Regions from separate parts of the Streptomyces paludis genome, predicted to be linked through region 1. Evidence: riboswitches for the same ligand, from Rfam matches in the RefSeq annotation. Region 1 holds a riboswitch; each other region holds the start of a gene.

Region 1 (2,193 bases):
GTGGGGTTGCCTCGGGAGTCGAGGATTTCCCGGGCTACGACGACGTCGATGGACGGCACGAGCATCTCCTTCTGGGATGTGACGCGTGGGCGCAAGGTCTCATTGGCCTTGCGGCATGAGCCTAACCGGCCCGGAGTGATCGGTAGGCCGGAGGCTGCCCCTCTTGCCCCGTACCGACCAGTAACGGCCGGTTTCCGGGGCTCCGGCCCGGCGGCCGTGGCCCTGCGGCCGGCCCTGCGGGCGACCCGCCGGCCGGCCCGACGGCCGAAACCCCGGCCCGGCGCGTACGGGGGCGGCGCGCCGGGCCGGGGTGCTCAGGGGCGGGTGGGGCGTGCGGAGCCGGGGTCAGCTCAGGTGGAGCCGCTGGCCCGGGTAGATCACGTCCGCGTCCTGGACGATGTCCTTGTTCAGGTCGAAGACCTTCTTCCAGCCGCCCTTGACCTTGTGGGCCTCGGCGATCCTGGACAGCGTGTCGCCGGACTTGACCTTGTACTCGCCGTCACCGGTCTTGATCGTGACGGTGGCGCGGCTCTGGCTGCGCGAGGCGGCCGGCTGCTCCTGGGTGCGGGCCGGCTGCCGGGGCGCGGCCTGCTGCTTCGGGGCGGCCTGCTGCTGGGGCGCCGCCTGCTGCTTCGGGGCGGCCTGCTGCTTCGGCTGGGACTGCGACTGCGTGCCGGAGCCGCCGTTGTACGCGGCGCGCGACAGGTTGACGCCGCAGCTCGGCCACGCGCCCTTGCCCTGGCCGGCCAGGACCTTCTCGGCGACCGCGATCTGCTGGGACTTGGACGCCAGGTCGGCGCGGGGGGCGTAGGCGGTGCCGCCGTACGCGGCCCAGGTGGAGCTGGTGAACTGAAGGCCGCCGTAGAAGCTGTTGCCGGTGTTGATGGACCAGTTGCCGCCCGACTCGCACTGGGCGACCTGGTCCCACTCGGACGCGGTGGCGGCGGAGGCGGAGGTGGCGCCGATCAGCGGGGCCGCGACGGCGGCACCGGTGATTCCGGCGAGTGTGGCGTAACGGACCGCCTTGGACGGACGACGGTGCTTGGCCTTGCTCGAACGCAGCAGCATGAAGCATCTCCTCACCGACGCCTACGAGGTCAGCTGTCGGGTTCGGGCCAAGTGAGTTGCCCGGCCGCGTGCTCTCACACGCGGCTTCACCCCAAGCCGTCCCCGGACCGTCTCTCGACGGCCGGGACCGGCGCGAACCATTGGGTCCCCCGCTCCTGCCTTCGGCGCTTTACGCGACGACCACTCCCCCCGACCGACGGCAGGATTCGGCGTTTCGGTCGACGGGGCCCGCGGTGCGAGCGGTTCAGACCGTAATCACAGCCCGGGTGGTTGTTCAAAGAGGCACATCCGGGAGAAATCGCCCGTCCGGGCTTCAACGGCCTTCACGTTTCCGCAGGTGGGCCCGGGGATGACCCAACCGCCAGAGCAAATGACCCCAGTTGCGGCAAAGAGACCCTTGTCTCACTTACGCAGAAGCGGACATAGGCCACCGAAACACCCTCCGATCGGGCCATGTTTCGGATCGCGGCCAGGGGCCTGGCCAGGGCCGAACGGGGCGCCGCGGACGTCAACGGTGCCCCGTTCACCTCAGACCCAGCCGCCGACGACCTTCTGACTGCCGATCACGACCGAGAGGGGCTCGCCGCCGACGACGACGGACTCGCCGCGGCCGGTCTCCTCGCCGCCGTACGCGTCGCCGAGGCTTCCGTCGCGGGCGGTCGCGCTGCCGCGCGAGGCGCGGTCGTTCGGTTCGCGCTCTTTATCCGTATTGCCCGATGCGCCGTCATCCTCCTTGGCGGGGGCGCCCCGGTGCTTGCCCTTGGCGGGCGCGGAGGAGGCGTCGGCCTCGGGCGTGGCGGACTCCTTGGCGTCGCTCGCGGCCGGCGAGGGGGTGGTGGTCGCCGAGGGGGCCGTACCGCCCGTCTGGGTGCCGCTGTCGCCGTAGCCGGGGGTCTCGGTGCCGGAGGCGCCGTCCGTGGCGCCGGCCGCCGGGTCGGTGGTGGCGCTGTCCGAGCCGGTGCCGGTCGCGCCGTCGACGACGCCCCCGACGCTCTTCACGAGCCCGGAGACGACGGCGCAGCTCGACCACGCCTTGGTGCCCTGCGCCGCGAAGACCTTGTCGGCTATCTGGATCTGCCGGGAGCGGCTCGCCAGGTCGGGGCTGGCCGCGAACTCCGCGCCGCC
Region 2 (2,193 bases), 4.3 Mb from region 1:
TCACCTTCGACTGGTGCCAGCCGAGCAGCCGCGCGGTCTCCCCGCTCGTCAGCCCCGCCTCCCGGCGCAGCCGCCGCAATTCCTCGCCGAGCTTGCGCCGCCGTACCAGTGGAATATGCCGCATGGCCGAATCCTCTCGCCGTCCGTTTTCCGCGCACCGGTGCGCGACGGCGGAGAAGGTATCTTTTCCGCGCCCGAATACGGTCTCGCGTTGCAGAGTTCACCGCTTTGAGCGACAGATATATGCAGATCTCTGCGGATCGGGCCGTGGCGCGGTGCGATCGGTGGCAGGCTGGCGGCGAAGCGGAGTCCGAGGCCGTCCGCGCAGTCATCCGTTCTGTGGCGGAGTGCGGTCCGGTGCGAAAGGGACGGCATCGTCATGGCAGACCATCAGGAAGCATCCATCACACTGCCGAGCGATCCCGCGTCGGTACCCACGGCGCGAAGATATGTGGAGGATCTGCTGACCGGGTGGGGGCTGCCCGGCGAAGCGGAGACCGCCGACACGGTCCGGCTGATCGTCTCGGAACTGGCGACCAACGCCGTGCAGCACACCTTCGGCCAGTCGCCCACGTTCACCGTGGAGGTCCGGCTGGAGCGCGAGGAGCGGCTGCGCGTCGGGGTCACCGACAGCCATCCGCGCTGGCCGCAACGGCTGCCGGCGGCCGTGCAGCAGGACAACGGCCGGGGCATGGTGATCATCCGCTCGCTGACCGCCGAGTGCGGCGGGCGGCTCTCCATCACCCCGACGGCGGAGGGGGGCAAGACCGTCTGGATCGCGCTGCCCTGGACCGTACCGGCCGACCGGAGCTGCCGGAACTGAGGGACGGGACCGGCCGGGCCCTGGCCGGCCCCGCCCCTCGGCTCAACCGCTCGCACCGCTCAACCGGGTGCGCCGCTCAACGGCCGGCGCCGCTCGACCGCCCCGCTCAGCCCACGCGTCCGTACCAGACGCTCTTGGACCAGATCTTCTCCAGCCGTACCACCGCTCCGGTCTTCGGCGAGTGCCAGATCTTGCCGGAACCCGCGTAGATGCCCACGTGGTAGACGTTGCTCCCCGAGTGGAAGAACACGAGATCACCCTTGCGCCGCTTGGCGGAGGAGATGTGCGACGTCTTGTTGTACTGCTGCTGCGCGGTGCGCGGGAGCTTCTTGCCGGCCTTCTTGAACGAGTAGACCGTCAGCCCGGAGCAGTCGAACCGGGACGGTCCGGTGGCTCCGTACTTGTACGGTGCGCCCTTCTTCGACGCGGCGACCTTCAGCGCCTTGACGGCGTGGGTGGCCGCCTGGGCCTCGGGCGCGGCGCCCGGTGCGAGCACCGAGCCGCCGACCGCGGCGAGCGTGAGGACCGAAACGGCACCGGTCCGGGAAAGCAAGGACGGGACATATGTCTGCGCAGTCATGCGCAACCCTTCGTCAGCCGCCTGTGAAGGATGACCTGTCGGGTTCGGGCTGGCGAAGTTGCCCGGCCGCGGAGCCCTGTCGAGACAGATCCCACGGCTTCACCCCAAGGGACGACCACGACGTGCGTCGTCCCGTACTGCTTGGGTCCTCCACTCCTGCCGATCCACTCCTGTCGACTCAGACATCCGGAACGGCGGCAGGACTCGGCGTCCGCCCGGATCGCCCCGCCGGGGGTGGCGGGGGCTTGTCGTCCCAGGGATCTTGACCCAAGGAGGAGCGGATTTCCGAGCTGAAACGACGATATGTGAACTTCCTCACGGCTGACCCAAAGGGGTGGCAAAGGGGTTTTTCGTATCGGAGCCGGGGGCGCCGATGAGGTCGGCACCTGCGGGGAAATGAGGCCGCGTCATACGCCTCCGGGCGCCCTGCGCAACTCGACTCCCCGGCTGTGTCCAGCGGGTTCGTCCCCTGAACGGGTGAGGCGTTCCCGTACGGACGCGTCCGTACGGGAACGCCTCACGCCCCCTCACATCCGTTGCGACCGGGGATACGTTGGCCCGTTCATCGGCTCCGGAGCGCCGAGGTCTTCCGGCTCTCGATCACGTGATCGATCAGTCCGAACGCTTTCGCCGCGGGAGCGTCGAAGACCGTGTCGCGGTCGATGCTCGCGGCGATCGTCTCCGGGCTCTGTCCGGTGTGCCGGACGAGCATCGACGCGAGCAGCTCCCGCTGCCGCAGCAACTCCTCGGCGTGGATCGCCAGATCGGACGGCTGGCCCATGACCGTCTC
Region 3 (2,193 bases), 1.3 Mb from region 1:
GCCGATTGACGCCTGTTCCGTGACTCTATTGCAATCAACGAGAATTTCCGAAGGGTGCCCGAAATCCATGGATATCTTTTGGCCAACGGGCAGGTCGGACGGCGGAGCGGTTACGGAGCGAGGGGGCGCGCGCGAGGAGCGTGAGCCGGCGGGGGTGGGCCCGGGGCGCGTCAGGGGTACGGCAGGGGGCGCGTCAGACGTTCACGCCGTGCGCGCGGAGGTACGCGACGGGGTCCATGTCGGAGCCGTAATCCGGACCGGTCCGCGCCTCGAAGTGGAGATGCGGTCCGGTGGCGTTGCCACTGGCGCCGGAGAGGCCGAGGCGCTGCCCGGGGGCGAGGCTCTGGCCCACCGAGACCTCGATCGAGGAGAGGTGGCCGTACTGGGTGTACGTGCCGTCGCTCATCCGCAGCACGACGTTGTTGCCGTACGAGCCGCCCCAGCCCGCCTCGACGACGGTCGCGGCGCCGACGGCCACCACCGGGGTGCCGGACGCGGCGCGGAAGTCGACGCCCGAGTGGCTGCCGGAGGACCAGAGGGAGCCGCCGGCCCGGTATCCGGTGGTGATGTACGAGCCCGCGACGGGGAGTTGGAAGGTGTTGAGGAGGGTGCGCTCGGCGGCGCGCGCGGCGCGCTCCCGGGTGGCGCGTATCTCCTTGACGCGGGCCTCGGCCAGCCGCTCGGCCTCCGCCCGCGCGACGGCCTCGGCCTTGATCCTGGCCGCCCGGTCGGCGGCGTAACGCTGGGCGTGGGCCTGGTCGTCGACCACGGCGGCGAGGGCGTCCCCGAGGTCGGCGACCCGGTTGAAGCCGGTCTGCGAGGCGGCCTCGGCACCGGCGCCCGAGGCGAGTGCCGGGGAGGCGGCGAGGGTGCCGATGACACCGGTCGCGGTGAGGGTCGCGACGCCCGCGGCGTTCGCGCCCCGGCGGGTCGGGCGCCTCCGGGCGCGGTGCTTCCCGGCGGTACGGGTGAACGCCATGGGGTGACGGGTCCTTTCCTTCCTTCTCGCCTACCGGGTTAGCTGACGGGTTCGGAGCAGGAAGGTCTCCTACGGGCCCCTCCACACGGCGCGACTGCGCGTGAAGGCGGTCCGATTCACCCCAGGGACTGTGGGTCCCCGGCTCCCTCGGGCTCGCGCCTGACGGGGACTCGGCGATGACTGTCCGATGCCACGGGTGCGGCGCAACGGGCGAACAGCCGGACCGACGCTAAGCCGCTGGGCTTTCCCGCGCCAAACAGACAGGCTGTTTTGTCGCGTTCCCCACAGGGGCAGACGGCATGTTTCCACGGAAAACAGGGACAGAACGGAGAACCCCGGCGACCGATGTCGCCGGGGTTCCCTGCCCTGTACGGACGGCCGGATCAGCCGGTGACCACGGTCACTTCGCCGATACCGAGCGCCTCGACGGGCTCCTTGATCTGCGCCGCGTCCCCGACCAGCACGGTCACGAGCCGGTCCACCGGGAAGGCGTTGACGACCGCGGCCGTCGCCTCGACGGTGCCGGTCTCGGCCAGCCGCGCGTACAGCCGCGCCTGGAAGTCGTCCGGCAGGAACTGCTCGACCTGGTCGGCGAGGGTGCCCGCGACGGAGGCGGCCGTCTCGTACTTCAGCGGGGCGACGCCCACCAGGTTCTGTACGGCGACATCGCGCTCGGCGTCGGTCAGCCCCTCGGCCGCGAGCGTGCGCAGCACCGTCCAGAGGTCGGCCAGCGCCGGGCCGGTGGAGGCGGTGTCCACGGAGCCGCTGATGGCGAGCATCGAGGCGCCGGCCGGGCCGCCCGGGGCGTCGGGCGCCGAGGAGCGCAGCACCTGGCCGTAGGCCCGTACACCGTAGGTGTAGCCCTTCTCCTCGCGCAGCACCCGGTCCAGCCGGGAGGTGAGCGTGCCGCCCAGGCAGTACGTGCCGAGCACCTGCGCGGCCCAGACCGGGTCGTGCCGGTCGGCGCCGATACGGCCGATCAGCAGCTGGGTCTGGACGGCGCCGGGCCGGTCGACGATGACCACGCGGCCCGTGTCGTCCGCGGTCACGGGCGGTACGGGCCGGGGCGCGGCCGTGTTCCCGGTCCAGGCGCCGAGGGTGTCGGCGAGGATCTCGTCCAGGTCGACGCCGGTGAGGTCGCCGACGATGACGGCGGTGGCCGTGGCCGGGCGTACATGCGCCTCGTAGAAGGCGCGGACGCCGGCCGCGTCGAT

Evidence for each region. A riboswitch is a leader RNA that binds a small molecule or an ion and turns the genes downstream of it on or off. The one in region 1 is predicted to bind cyclic di-AMP.
Region 2: another riboswitch for cyclic di-AMP. It lies ahead of DVK44_RS02035 (C40 family peptidase); the one in region 1 lies ahead of DVK44_RS21160 (transglycosylase family protein).
Region 3: another riboswitch for cyclic di-AMP. It lies ahead of DVK44_RS26850 (M23 family metallopeptidase); the one in region 1 lies ahead of DVK44_RS21160 (transglycosylase family protein).

The regions. Positions count from the first base shown of each region.
Region 1 is NZ_CP031194.1:4,768,421-4,770,613, reverse strand. It holds gene eno (phosphopyruvate hydratase) at 1-65, opposite strand, end outside; gene DVK44_RS21160 (transglycosylase family protein) at 346-1,065, opposite strand; cyclic di-AMP (ydaO/yuaA leader) riboswitch at 1,072-1,245, opposite strand; gene DVK44_RS37675 (transglycosylase family protein) at 1,597-2,193, opposite strand, start outside.
Region 2 is NZ_CP031194.1:480,670-482,862, reverse strand. It holds gene DVK44_RS02045 (helix-turn-helix domain-containing protein) at 1-124, opposite strand, end outside; gene DVK44_RS02040 (ATP-binding protein) at 380-823, shown strand; gene DVK44_RS02035 (C40 family peptidase) at 930-1,403, opposite strand; cyclic di-AMP (ydaO/yuaA leader) riboswitch at 1,407-1,598, opposite strand; gene DVK44_RS02030 (ATP-dependent Clp protease proteolytic subunit) at 1,966-2,193, opposite strand, start outside.
Region 3 is NZ_CP031194.1:6,080,948-6,083,140, reverse strand. It holds gene DVK44_RS26850 (M23 family metallopeptidase) at 194-979, opposite strand; cyclic di-AMP (ydaO/yuaA leader) riboswitch at 993-1,165, opposite strand; gene DVK44_RS26845 (M16 family metallopeptidase) at 1,363-2,193, opposite strand, start outside.